Regions from separate parts of the Bacillus sp. C-3-6 genome, predicted to be linked through region 1. Evidence: a T-box and tRNA genes for the amino acid it is inferred to sense, from the RefSeq annotation. Region 1 holds a T-box; the other holds one or more tRNA genes.

What was found. The T-box of region 1 lies ahead of serS (serine--tRNA ligase). A T-box ahead of a tRNA ligase gene usually reads a tRNA of that ligase, here a tRNA-Ser.
Region 2: it has a tRNA-Ser gene. The T-box ahead of serS (serine--tRNA ligase) is inferred to sense a tRNA for this amino acid. The anticodon was not compared.

Annotation. Positions count from the first base shown of each region.
Region 1 is NZ_CM137247.1:18,352-24,365, forward strand. Features, by position in the region: gene pdxS (pyridoxal 5'-phosphate synthase lyase subunit PdxS) at 1-712, shown strand, start outside; gene pdxT (pyridoxal 5'-phosphate synthase glutaminase subunit PdxT) at 731-1,321, shown strand; T-box leader at 1,376-1,597, shown strand; gene serS (serine--tRNA ligase) at 1,649-2,923, shown strand; tRNA gene ACW0JX_RS00090 (tRNA-Ser) at 3,078-3,170, shown strand; gene ACW0JX_RS00095 (DUF3797 domain-containing protein) at 3,337-3,729, shown strand; gene ACW0JX_RS00100 (deoxynucleoside kinase) at 3,765-4,433, opposite strand; gene ACW0JX_RS00105 (deoxynucleoside kinase) at 4,436-5,071, opposite strand; gene ACW0JX_RS00110 (cysteine hydrolase family protein) at 5,197-5,736, opposite strand; gene tadA (tRNA adenosine(34) deaminase TadA) at 5,846-6,014, shown strand, end outside.
Region 2 is NZ_CM137247.1:766,273-772,286, forward strand. Features, by position in the region: rRNA gene ACW0JX_RS03790 (23S ribosomal RNA) at 1-302, shown strand, start outside; rRNA gene rrf (5S ribosomal RNA) at 404-519, shown strand; tRNA gene ACW0JX_RS03800 (tRNA-Val) at 525-600, shown strand; tRNA gene ACW0JX_RS03805 (tRNA-Tyr) at 609-692, shown strand; tRNA gene ACW0JX_RS03810 (tRNA-Gln) at 704-778, shown strand; tRNA gene ACW0JX_RS03815 (tRNA-Lys) at 783-858, shown strand; tRNA gene ACW0JX_RS03820 (tRNA-Leu) at 874-954, shown strand; tRNA gene ACW0JX_RS03825 (tRNA-Gly) at 984-1,058, shown strand; tRNA gene ACW0JX_RS03830 (tRNA-Leu) at 1,075-1,163, shown strand; tRNA gene ACW0JX_RS03835 (tRNA-Arg) at 1,167-1,240, shown strand; tRNA gene ACW0JX_RS03840 (tRNA-Pro) at 1,251-1,324, shown strand; tRNA gene ACW0JX_RS03845 (tRNA-Ala) at 1,340-1,412, shown strand; tRNA gene ACW0JX_RS03850 (tRNA-Ser) at 1,433-1,525, shown strand; tRNA gene ACW0JX_RS03855 (tRNA-Ser) at 1,580-1,672, shown strand; tRNA gene ACW0JX_RS03860 (tRNA-Met) at 1,692-1,768, shown strand; tRNA gene ACW0JX_RS03865 (tRNA-Asp) at 1,772-1,847, shown strand; tRNA gene ACW0JX_RS03870 (tRNA-Phe) at 1,856-1,931, shown strand; tRNA gene ACW0JX_RS03875 (tRNA-Thr) at 1,941-2,013, shown strand; tRNA gene ACW0JX_RS03880 (tRNA-Trp) at 2,020-2,090, shown strand; tRNA gene ACW0JX_RS03885 (tRNA-Ile) at 2,101-2,177, shown strand; tRNA gene ACW0JX_RS03890 (tRNA-Asn) at 2,186-2,260, shown strand; tRNA gene ACW0JX_RS03895 (tRNA-Glu) at 2,262-2,333, shown strand; gene ACW0JX_RS03900 (CBS domain-containing protein) at 2,463-2,882, shown strand; gene ACW0JX_RS03905 (DUF3965 domain-containing protein) at 3,204-4,355, shown strand; gene ACW0JX_RS03910 (hypothetical protein) at 4,596-4,940, opposite strand; gene ACW0JX_RS03915 (SH3 domain-containing protein) at 4,946-6,014, opposite strand, start outside.

The sequences.
Region 1 (6,014 bases):
TTCTCGTATGGCAGACCCAACAATCGTTGAAGAAGTTATGGGTGCAGTGTCAATTCCGGTTATGGCAAAATGCCGTATCGGTCACCTTGTAGAAGCACGTGTATTAGAATCATTAGGGGTAGACTATATCGATGAGAGTGAAGTATTAACTCCTGCTGATGAAGTATACCATTTAAATAAACGTGATTACACAGTTCCATTTGTATGTGGTTGCCGTGATATCGGAGAAGCTGCACGTCGTATTGCAGAAGGTGCATCTATGCTTCGTACAAAAGGTGAACCAGGAACAGGAAACATTGTAGAGGCAGTGCGTCATATGCGCCAAGTCAATGCAGAAATCCGTCAAGTTGCGAGTCTACGTGAAGATGAGTTAATGACATATGCAAAAAATACTGGTGCTCCTTACGAAGTATTACTTGAAATTAAACGTCTTGGTCGCTTACCAGTTGTAAACTTTGCGGCAGGTGGTATAGCAACGCCAGCAGATGCTGCATTAATGATGCAACTTGGTGCTGATGGGGTATTTGTTGGATCTGGTATCTTCAAATCAGAAAACCCAGAGAGATTTGCACGTGCAATTGTTGAAGCAACGACTCATTATGAAGATTACGAACTAATTGCAAGTCTTTCTAAAGGATTAGGTAATGCAATGAAGGGTATCGAAATTTCAACGTTATTACCAGAACAACGCATGCAAGAGCGTGGATGGTAATTAAAGGAGAACTTTAAAATGGTGAAAATCGGTGTACTAGGTCTTCAAGGTGCAGTTCGTGAACATGTAAAATCAGTTGAAGCAAGTGGTGCAGAAGCTGTTGTTGTAAAGCGTATAGAGCAACTTGAAGAGATTGATGGTCTTATTTTACCAGGCGGTGAAAGTACAACAATGCGCCGTCTTATTGATAAGTATGCTTTCATGGAACCACTTCGCACATTTGCAAAGTCTGGTAAACCAATGTTTGGTACATGTGCAGGGATGATTCTTCTTGCGAAAACACTTATTGGCTATGAAGAAGCACATATTGGTGCTATGGATATTACAGTTGAGCGCAATGCGTTCGGACGCCAAAAGGATAGTTTTGAAGCTGCGCTTTCAATTGAAGGCGTGGGTGAAGACTTCGTTGGTGTATTTATCCGTGCGCCGTATGTTGTAGAAGTAGCTGATAATGTTGAAGTGCTTTCTAAGCATGGTGACCGAATGGTAGCGGTAAGACAAGATCAGTTTTTAGCTGCTTCATTCCATCCAGAATTAACAGATGATCATCGTGTAACAGCATACTTTGTTGAAATGGTAAAAGAAGCGAAAATGAAAAAAGTTGTATAAGTAACTTGCAACTTGTATAAGATTATAGTAAATTGATGGTAACAATTTTATAAAATAAGCGTGTTGATAGGAAATAGTAACAAATGTTGTTTCTTATAGAGAGTCGATGGTTGGTGGAAATCGATAGAAACAGTTTGTGAATCCATCCTGGAATGGAATGTGGAACATCTTTTGGATTAGTAAGCATTCCCGGTGAAGAGCCGTTATTTCTACTTGAGAGGAAAGCGGTAATGCTTTCAACTAGGGTGGCAACGCGGGTTAACTCCCGTCCCTTTATATAGGGACGGGAGTTTTTTGTGTTTTATAAAATAAAAGGAGGAGTATATAATGCTTGATATTAAATTTTTACGTACAAACTTTGAAGAAGTAAAAGCGAAATTACAGCATAGAGGTGAAGATCTAACTGATTTCGGACGTTTTGAAGAACTTGATACGAGAAGAAGAGAACTACTTGTTCAGACAGAAGAATTAAAAAGTAAACGTAATGAAGTGTCTCAACAAATCTCTGTATTAAAGCGCGAAAAGAAAGATGCAGAAGCTCTAATTTTAGAAATGCGTGAGGTTGGAGAAAAAGTAAAGGATTTTGATAACGAACTTCGCACAGTTGAAGAAGACTTAGAAAGATTAATGTTATCTATTCCAAATATCCCTCATGAGTCTGCTCCAGTCGGTGAAACAGAGGATGATAATGTAGTAGCGCGTACTTGGGGAGAAGTAAAAGAATTTACTTTTGAACCAAAACCACATTGGGATCTTGCTACTGATTTAGGAATTTTAGATTTTGAACGCGCTGGGAAAGTAACAGGAAGCCGCTTCGTATTTTACAAAGGTGCTGGTGCAAGATTAGAGCGTGCTTTAATTAGCTTTATGCTTGATCTTCATACTGATGAGCATGGATATGAAGAAGTATTACCTCCATATATGGTAAACCGTGCAAGTATGACAGGAACAGGACAACTTCCAAAGTTTGAAGAAGATGCATTCCGTATTGAAAGTGAAGATTATTTCTTAATTCCAACAGCTGAAGTACCTGTAACGAATATGCATCGTGATGAGATTTTAAATAAAGAGCAATTGCCTATAAGATATGCTGCATTTAGCTCTTGCTTCCGCTCTGAAGCAGGTTCAGCTGGTCGCGATACACGCGGTTTAATTCGCCAGCATCAGTTCAATAAAGTAGAGCTTGTGAAGTTCGTAAAACCAGAAGATTCTTATGAAGAGTTAGAAAAATTAACAAATGATGCAGAACGCGTGTTACAATTATTAGAGTTGCCATATCGCGTTATGAGCATGTGCACAGGCGATTTAGGATTTACAGCAGCGAAGAAATACGATATTGAAGTATGGATTCCAAGCTATGGCACATATCGTGAAATTTCTTCTTGTAGTAATTTTGAAGCTTTCCAAGCGAGACGTGCAAATATCCGTTTCCGCCGTGAGCCAAATGGAAAACCAGAACATGTCCATACATTAAATGGATCTGGTCTTGCAATTGGACGTACGGTTGCAGCTATTTTAGAGAACTACCAACAAGAAGATGGTACAATTATAATTCCAGAAGTTCTTCGCCCTTATATGGGAGGAAAAACAGTTATTAAGTAAATTTAAACATTCATCGGTATGAGTGATTGGTAATTATGAGCGTTGTCAGTACTGTAATGTAGGAAGGGGAAAGTAAAATTTTCCTTTCCTCATAATTTATTTTAGTAGGGTTGACTAACTGTTTTTCTTTTGATATTATATTTGATGTCAATATGGAGGTATACCCAAGTCTGGCTGAAGGGATCGGTCTTGAAAACCGACAGGTGGCGAGAGTCGCGCGGGGGTTCGAATCCCTCTACCTCCTCCAGATATAATTGACAACAGCGCATATAAGTGGAGATTGGAGAACTCGTTACCAACACGTAACGAGTTTTTATTTTAAAACCAATCATAAAGTATGGTGTAAGGTAATTTTGTCCTTATTACACACTCATATTCCGATGATTATCTTCATAGATATGAAAGGAGTCAACATGGATCTTATTATACAAACGTTTCCTTTAGATGGAAAAACTTTATATTATGTACAATGTCCTGTCTGTAAGAACAATAGAATTTTAAACAGTGGTGCAAACGTATCACGCATTATTAGTGATGATACATTCCGTAAACTTTGTGGTTGTACTTGTGATGTAAAACCAGCTACGAATAAAGTAGAGGTGCCAAAACAAGTTAAAAAAGCAGCTGTAAAGAAAGAAGCGGCTCCAAAACGTACAGGTAAAGTATTAACGGCAGTAATTAATGGGAAAGAAATGACTGTTAAAGAGATTGCTGAAGCATACGATATTAGTACAAGTACTGTTCGTCAGCGTATTAACGCAGGAAAACCTGAGAGTGAAATTATTGCTCCAACAAAGAAGAAGTAATTTAATAGGAAAACCCGTGCATATGCACGGGTTTTTTATTTTACAAGTTTACGTGTTTGTTTTAAAAAATGGCCAATTTTTTTAATGATTGGTTCGATTGAATCCCCATCTTTTAAAATATCGTACTCATTAATATTTAAGCGTAATACAGGGCATGAATTAAAGTTGTTAATCCAGTTTTCATAACGTCCATGCATTTCTTTCCAGTACTCAATTGGCGTTTGTTGTTCCATTGGGCGTCCGCGTTCTTGAATACGATCGACAATATCATCGAAAGAACCTTCTAAGTAAATTAATAAGTCTGGATGAGGGAAGTAAGGAGTCATGACCATAGCGTCAAATAACCCTTTGTATGTTTCATAATCAGTTTCCGTCATCGTACCTTTTTCATGATGCATCTTTGCGAAAATTCCAGTGTCTTCGTAAATAGAACGATCTTGAACAAAACCGCCACCGTATTCAAAAATTCTTTTTTGTTCCTTAAATCGTTCTGCTAAAAAGTACACTTGTAGGTGGAAGCTCCAGCGAGTGAAGTCCGCATAGAACTTGTCCAAGTATGGATTGGAATCTACTTTTTCAAATGATGTGCGATAACCTAAAGCATTAGCTAATGCAGTTGTCATAGTTGATTTACCCACACCTACCGTTCCGGCGATAGTGATTACTGCGTCATTGGGTATATCATATTTTTGCCTTAAATTCATTATTATTTCGACTCCTTTAAGAGAGTATTTTGAAGGGCAGATAGGATGACGTTTAAATCATCAGGATTTTTTACAAAATCCATATCGTCTCCATTAAATTTTAATACTGGTATTTCCGGATGATCTTTTTTAAAAGCATCCATTGCTGTTTCATAATCTTTTGTGAGCTGTAGTAAGTAATTTGGATCCATGTTTTTTTCAAATTCTCTTCCGCGCATGGCGATTCGTTTTTGCAATGTTTCTAGGCTAGCTGTTAAATAAACAATGACGTTTGGCACAGGCATATCTTGTGTAAGGATACGATAAATTTGCATGTACTTGTCATATTGAGAGTCTTTTAATGTGCGGGATGCAAAAATTAAATTTTTAAAGATATGGTAATCCGCTACTACTGGTTTCCTTTGATTCAAATACTTTATGTTAATATCTTCTAATTGTTTGTATCTATTACAAAGAAAGAACATCTCTGTTTGAAAACTCCATTCGTCGATGTCTTCATAGAACTTTCCTAAAAAGGGATTTTCATCAACAATCTCTTTTAGTAAGTGGAGTTGCATGTGAGTTGAAATTTCCTTCGCAAGTGAAGTTTTTCCAACACCAATTGGTCCTTCAACCGTGATAAATGGTACTCCGGTCACGCTGTTTCCTCCTTTCAATCAGTGATTTACCGTGACTACTAAAAACACAAAACAGAATTATTGTAGCACAAGAGGGAAGCGAGCGGGTTAATTTGATATAAAAAGTTAGAAAATAGATATATGTATTAATTAAATTTTATTTTGGATGACGATGTAATATTTGCTTTCAATGTAGTTTCCATTATTTTTAAAGCATGTATATTATCTTGGTCGCTGTTAGAGGCGATACAATCCTGTGGTACATACAATGTATAATTTCTCATATGGGCATCATTAGCTGTAAATAGGATACATATATTTCCGGCAACTCCTGTTAATATTAGATTTTCTATTTTTAAATAACCTAGTAATGAATTTAAAGGTGTTTCATAAAAAGCGGAATAATGTGGTTTAATAAAAATGTAATCATCAGAATTTGGAGCAATCTTATGGATTATATTTTCGCTATATTTATTTGTGCAATGAGTAATAAGTTGGTCTATATCAGATCTCCAAAGTTGATAATGGTCATTAACGTAAATTATAGGATAGCCGAAGGATTTCATTTTTTTCTTTAATTGTAAAATAGGGTTTGTGATAGTCTCACATTTTTGAGCTAGAATGGGTCCGTGGGAAAATTGAAAGTCATTAATCATATCGATAATGAGCAAGGCGGTATTTTTCATATGTAATCCCCTCTCTTTTTTCTTTTAGGGTGGATTGAATATGTAAAAGTTATCCCCTGTGTAGTAAATGGAAATAAGTGTACTTTATTTGTAATGAAAGGACTATGTTATGGAACAAGATCAAGATATTTATTTTATGCAATTAGCGATAGAAGAAGCCAAAAAGGCAGAGGAAATACAGGAAGTGCCAATTGGAGCAGTTATAGTGTTAGATGGTGAGGTAATTAGTGTTGCCCATAATTTAAGGGAAACTGAGCAAAGATCAATAGCTCATGCTG
Region 2 (6,014 bases), 750 kb from region 1:
AGACAGTTCGGTCCCTATCCGTCGTGGGCGTAGGAAATTTGAGAGGAGCTGTCCTTAGTACGAGAGGACCGGGATGGACGCACCGCTGGTGTACCAGTTGTTCTGCCAAGGGCATAGCTGGGTAGCTATGTGCGGAAGGGATAAGTGCTGAAAGCATCTAAGCATGAAGCCCCCCTCAAGATGAGATTTCCCATAGCGTAAGCTAGTAAGATCCCTGAAAGATGATCAGGTTGATAGGTTCGAGGTGGAAGCATGGTGACATGTGGAGCTGACGAATACTAATAGATCGAGGACTTAACCATATAATATGAAGCAATGTTATCTAGTTTTGAAAGAATATAAAAAACTTGTTGACTTTTAAAAGCAAATGAGTTAAAATGATTCTTGTCTTAAATGAATACAGTCTGGTAATGATGGCAGAGAGGTCACACCCGTTCCCATACCGAACACGGAAGTTAAGCTCTCTAGCGCCGATGGTAGTTGGGACCTTGTCCCTGTGAGAGTAGGACGTTGCCAGGCAAAATGGAGGATTAGCTCAGCTGGGAGAGCACCTGCCTTACAAGCAGGGGGTCGGCGGTTCGATCCCGTCATCCTCCACCATATATGTCGGAGGGGTAGCGAAGTGGCTAAACGCGGCGGACTGTAAATCCGCTCCTTCGGGTTCGGCAGTTCGAATCTGCCCCCCTCCACCATTCTTAATTAATGGGCTATAGCCAAGCGGTAAGGCAACGGACTTTGACTCCGTCATGCGCTGGTTCGAATCCAGCTAGCCCAGCCATTAAGAGCCATTAGCTCAGTTGGTAGAGCATCTGACTTTTAATCAGAGGGTCGAAGGTTCGAATCCTTCATGGCTCACCATTTTTAATAAAACATGCGGGTGTGGCGGAATTGGCAGACGCACTAGACTTAGGATCTAGCGCCTTTGGCGTGGGGGTTCGACTCCCTTCACCCGCACTTTTAATAAAATAACTCATACATGTCTTGCGGAAGTAGTTCAGTGGTAGAATACAACCTTGCCAAGGTTGGGGTCGCGGGTTCGAATCCCGTCTTCCGCTCCAATTTTCAATATGACATGCCGGGGTGGCGGAACAGGCAGACGCACAGGACTTAAAATCCTGCGGTGGGTGACCACCGTGCGGGTTCGACCCCCGCCCTCGGCACCATATGCGCCCGTAGCTCAATTGGATAGAGCGTTTGACTACGGATCAAGAGGTTAGGGGTTCGACTCCTCTCGGGCGCGCTTTTATTAACGGGAAGTGGCTCAGCTTGGTAGAGCACCTGGTTTGGGACCAGGGGGTCGCAGGTTCAAATCCTGTCTTCCCGATATTCAAAAAAACATGGGGCCTTAGCTCAGCTGGGAGAGCGCCTGCCTTGCACGCAGGAGGTCAGCGGTTCGATCCCGCTAGGCTCCACTTTATTTAATATATGTCTCGGAGGTATACCCAAGTTCGGCTGAAGGGATCGGTCTTGAAAACCGACAGGCGGTGAGAATCGCGCGGGGGTTCGAATCCCTCTACCTCCTCCATTTTTAAAAATGGTTTAGACATATAATAATAAAATATTTATTTTTTTCCTTCATGGAGGTATACCCAAGTTCGGCTGAAGGGATCGGTCTTGAAAACCGACAGGCGGCGAGAGTCGCGCGGGGGTTCGAATCCCTCTACCTCCTCCATTTTTTAATTTAATATTGTCGCGGGGTGGAGCAGCACGGTAGCTCGTCGGGCTCATAACCCGAAGGTCGCAGGTTCAAATCCTGTCCCCGCAACCAAATGGTCCCGTGGTGTAGTGGTTAACATGCCTGCCTGTCACGCAGGAGATCGCCGGTTCGACCCCGGTCGGGACCGCCATTTATGTTGGCTCGGTAGCTCAGTCGGTAGAGCAGAGGACTGAAAATCCTCGTGTCGGCGGTTCGATTCCGTCCCGAGCCACCATTTTTTTATGCCGGCTTAGCTCAATTGGTAGAGCAACTGACTTGTAATCAGTAGGTTGGGGGTTCAAGTCCTCTAGCCGGCATCATTTAGGGGCATAGTTTAAAGGTAGAACTGAGGTCTCCAAAACCTCCAGTGTGGGTTCGATTCCTACTGCCCCTGTAAAGTATATGGGCCTATAGCTCAGCTGGTTAGAGCGCACGCCTGATAAGCGTGAGGTCGATGGTTCGAGTCCATTTAGGCCCACCATATATTATTCCGCAGTAGCTCAGTGGTAGAGCTATCGGCTGTTAACCGATCGGTCGTAGGTTCGAGTCCTACCTGCGGAGCCATGGCCCGTTGGTCAAGTGGTTAAGACACCGCCCTTTCACGGCGGTAACACGGGTTCGAATCCCGTACGGGTCATACAAAAAAGAGTCAGCATTATGCTGGCTCTTTTTTATTTTGTTGATCCTTTTTATCATTTTACTTTCCAGAAATAAATAAAGGAATTTTGGAAAAGCTATGGTATGTATAAAAAGGAGGAAATAAATAATGACACGAGTTAGAGACTTAATGAGTACCCATATTGTACATTGTACACCGCTAGACAATGTATATGAGGCAGCTGTAAAAATGAAGGAAGAATCGGTTGGGTTAATTCCTGTTGTTGAAAATGAGCAGGTTGTTGGGCTTGTTACTGATCGAGATTTAGTTGTTCGAGGGATTGCTGAAAAACATCCTGGATCTAATAAAATTACAAATGTAATGACAACAAATATTATCTCAGTTTCTCCAAATGATTCTATTGAAAAAGCTACAGAGCTAATGGCACAGTATCAAATTAGACGGTTACCAGTAGTTGATAGTGGTCAGCTTATTGGCATGTTAGCACTAGGAGATTTAGCTATAAGGGAATCGGCAGATGATCAAGCTGGATTTGCCTTGAGCGAAATCTCAGAGCGTACAGAGTAAATTGAAACTTTAATTAACCGAGATTTTAATGGTCACTTATAAAGAGCTAAATTATATATAAAGTTCAGATGCATTATTCTAGTATATATGGATTAAACTAATATGTTAGCGTGATGTATCTGAGACATTATATAATAAGGATATGGTTAATAATTTCCACAGTTTTTTTAAATTTGTTATTCTTCATTTTTAATAAGAGAAAAGATGATATACTGATAGATATAAGTATTATGAGGGATTTTGAATATAACAATATTAATTTTTAGTGGTACGATAATAAATTAATATTTCCTACATAGATGAAAAGGGAAGGGGAATTATATGAAGGCTGTACAGGGCGATCCAAATTGGAATTTGGTTACAGATACATATATAGAACCAAATAATTTCGCTGAATTATTTTCTTTGCTTGTACCTTGTCACCCAAAAGGTGAGGGGAAAGAACGAACTATATTAGTATGGAAAGAGAAAGAATTTTATAAAGAAGAAAATTTAGCGGCATTTATCGTATATGGCATGAATAAAGTAAAGAATTTACCGCAGTTTCATAAAGATGAAATTCCAACTTTAGTGCGTATTCTTCGCTTATGCCAAGAGATTGGTTGGTATGAAGAGGCAAATGCTTTTATGATAGCACAAGGATTAGCTGAGTTTGTTCATACTTCATTGGAATATGAAACATGGGATCTTTTGACGCAATCAGTTGCTTTAAACTATTTAATTATTAAATATCGTATAGGTGAATTGACAGATAGGGATATTGAAATTTGGGATAGAGTTAAATTTAATGAGAAATGTATAACCGATTGTAAACATTTATTATCTCATAAAGAAGTATTGGAATTTACATTCTTTTATATGTGTAAGAGAGCGAAATCATTATCAAAAGAGCAATTAAATAGTGATATGATGAGTTTAGCAATGTATTGTAATACTTTCGTATATGATTTATATACACATGATTTATTACGGAAATATCGTAAGTGTACAGATTTCCTATCATATTATGGACCTAGTCAGGCAGTTTTAGCATGTCAAAGAGCTGTATTATCTCAAATTTCCGATCGCTTAGACCCATTAAAGACAACACATGTAGATGATTATTTATATGTAATGAAAGAAATGATGGAGCATATGACGATAGGAGTAATGGATCGATACGGTCATTTTATTGGAAAGCTACTATCTTATGTGCCATTTTTCGAGATGATACAAGTTCCACAGCATGCATATTATTGTGAAGAATTACTGTATATTTGTAAGGGCATTGAATATAAAGAAGAAACACTACGCAATTATATATTTATACAATTACATGATTGTTTACCATCATTCTTTAGGCTATTTCTTAAAAATAAGCGTTACGCAACGATTCATGATATTCTTTTCTATTGGTGCGATGACGAACAACGAATGAGCTTAGAGAAAAAATATAATCTGAGCTTTATTTATGAAAAATATGCTTGTGGATAAACAATATTTTCGATATGAAAAATTAATATAAATTAAAAAGGATCTCCAGTTTATGTGAGATCCTTTTTTGTTAGTAAAACAAGGAGAAAGTGATTAAAACAAGAAACAACATTCCATATAGGAGAAGTTGTGCAGTATAACTTCCTTGTATACCAAAAAAAGTATTGGCTTTCTTATACAAATGCAATATGTATTTTATTGGAGCATCTTTGAAAGATTGGTACACAGTGTCTCCTCTTTCTAAGCTTCTTGTTCTTGTTTTTGTTTTTGTTTTTGGTTATAAGGGACATTAATATATCTAGCTACAAATAATAAAACAGCCATAAAGAATACTGGAAATACAGTAGATAAATAAAAGCCATTACTAATTATATTTGTTATGAGAGCACTCAAAAGAAATATAGCGTTATAAATATGGGCAATTTTTTGTTTTAGTTGCACTTGAAATGATTCCATCATAATTTCTAATGCAACAAAAGCAATAATAATAGATAAAAATACAATGTTTGTATTGTAAATGATTAAACAACAGATTAAACCTAAAAAGGCTGCGTATTCAATTATAAGAGGTATATTGCGTGGCATACAATTTACCTAACTAAATATGGCAGTGGATTTACTGCATTTGTTTTTTCAAAATTCCATTCTCCATTATGTAATTCAAAATGAAGATGTTGCCCGTATGAATGACCTGTGTTGCCCATATGACCTACTAATTGTCCAGCTTGTACTTGATCACCAGTTTGTACAGTGCGATCCTTCATATGAGCATAAACAGTTGTATATAATTTCCCATTGATTTGATGCGCAATGAACACAACATTGCCATAGCTAGCTGAATAATAAGATTTCACAACTTTACCTGCAGCAGCAGCTTGGATAGAGACGTTCCCTGGAGCAGTAATATCTATACCATAATGCATTTGTTCCCATCGTATATCAAAGGTTGAGCTAATTCTTCCTTGAGCAGGGAATTTGAAAGCAGCTGGAATAGATGAAGGCTGATCTGTTTTAGCCTGTGGTTGATTTTGTACTACATAGTGTTTTGCTACATATCCGTATCCTGTGCCAAAACGAATTTTATACCAAGTTCCTACAGTTTCTACTACTTGTACTTGTGTACCGTTTTGTAATGAACCGAGTAGAGCGCTACTTGTACTAGTGTTGCTACGTACATTCAGATTAGGTGTTGCAACAGTATATTTTGTATTATTTTGAACGGTGATTCCTTTTACTAAGGGTTGTGAACCATTAGAGATGAATGCTTTTTGTACGTAACCCGTTTGGCCATTATGTGATATTTTATACCATTCGCCTTGATCTTCTTGAACGGTAATAAACTTGCCATTTGGTAATACATCTAAAATGGAAGATTCTAAATTAGGTTCAGAGCGAACGTTTAATGCATTAGCATTGACGATGTATTGATCATTAGATTGAAGTTTGTTTTTTAGTAAAATAGCATCTTTTTGTACATAACCTACTTTATTATGAACAGATACTTTATACCAACCATTAGTTGTTTCAAGGATGTTCACTTTTGTATTAAAGCGAATTGTATCAATTGATGTGCTCTTTACGTTATCTTCTGTATGTAATGCTACTTGATCGACTTTGACATACCCAGTTTTAACATTAGATAATTGTTCAGCGTTTGCT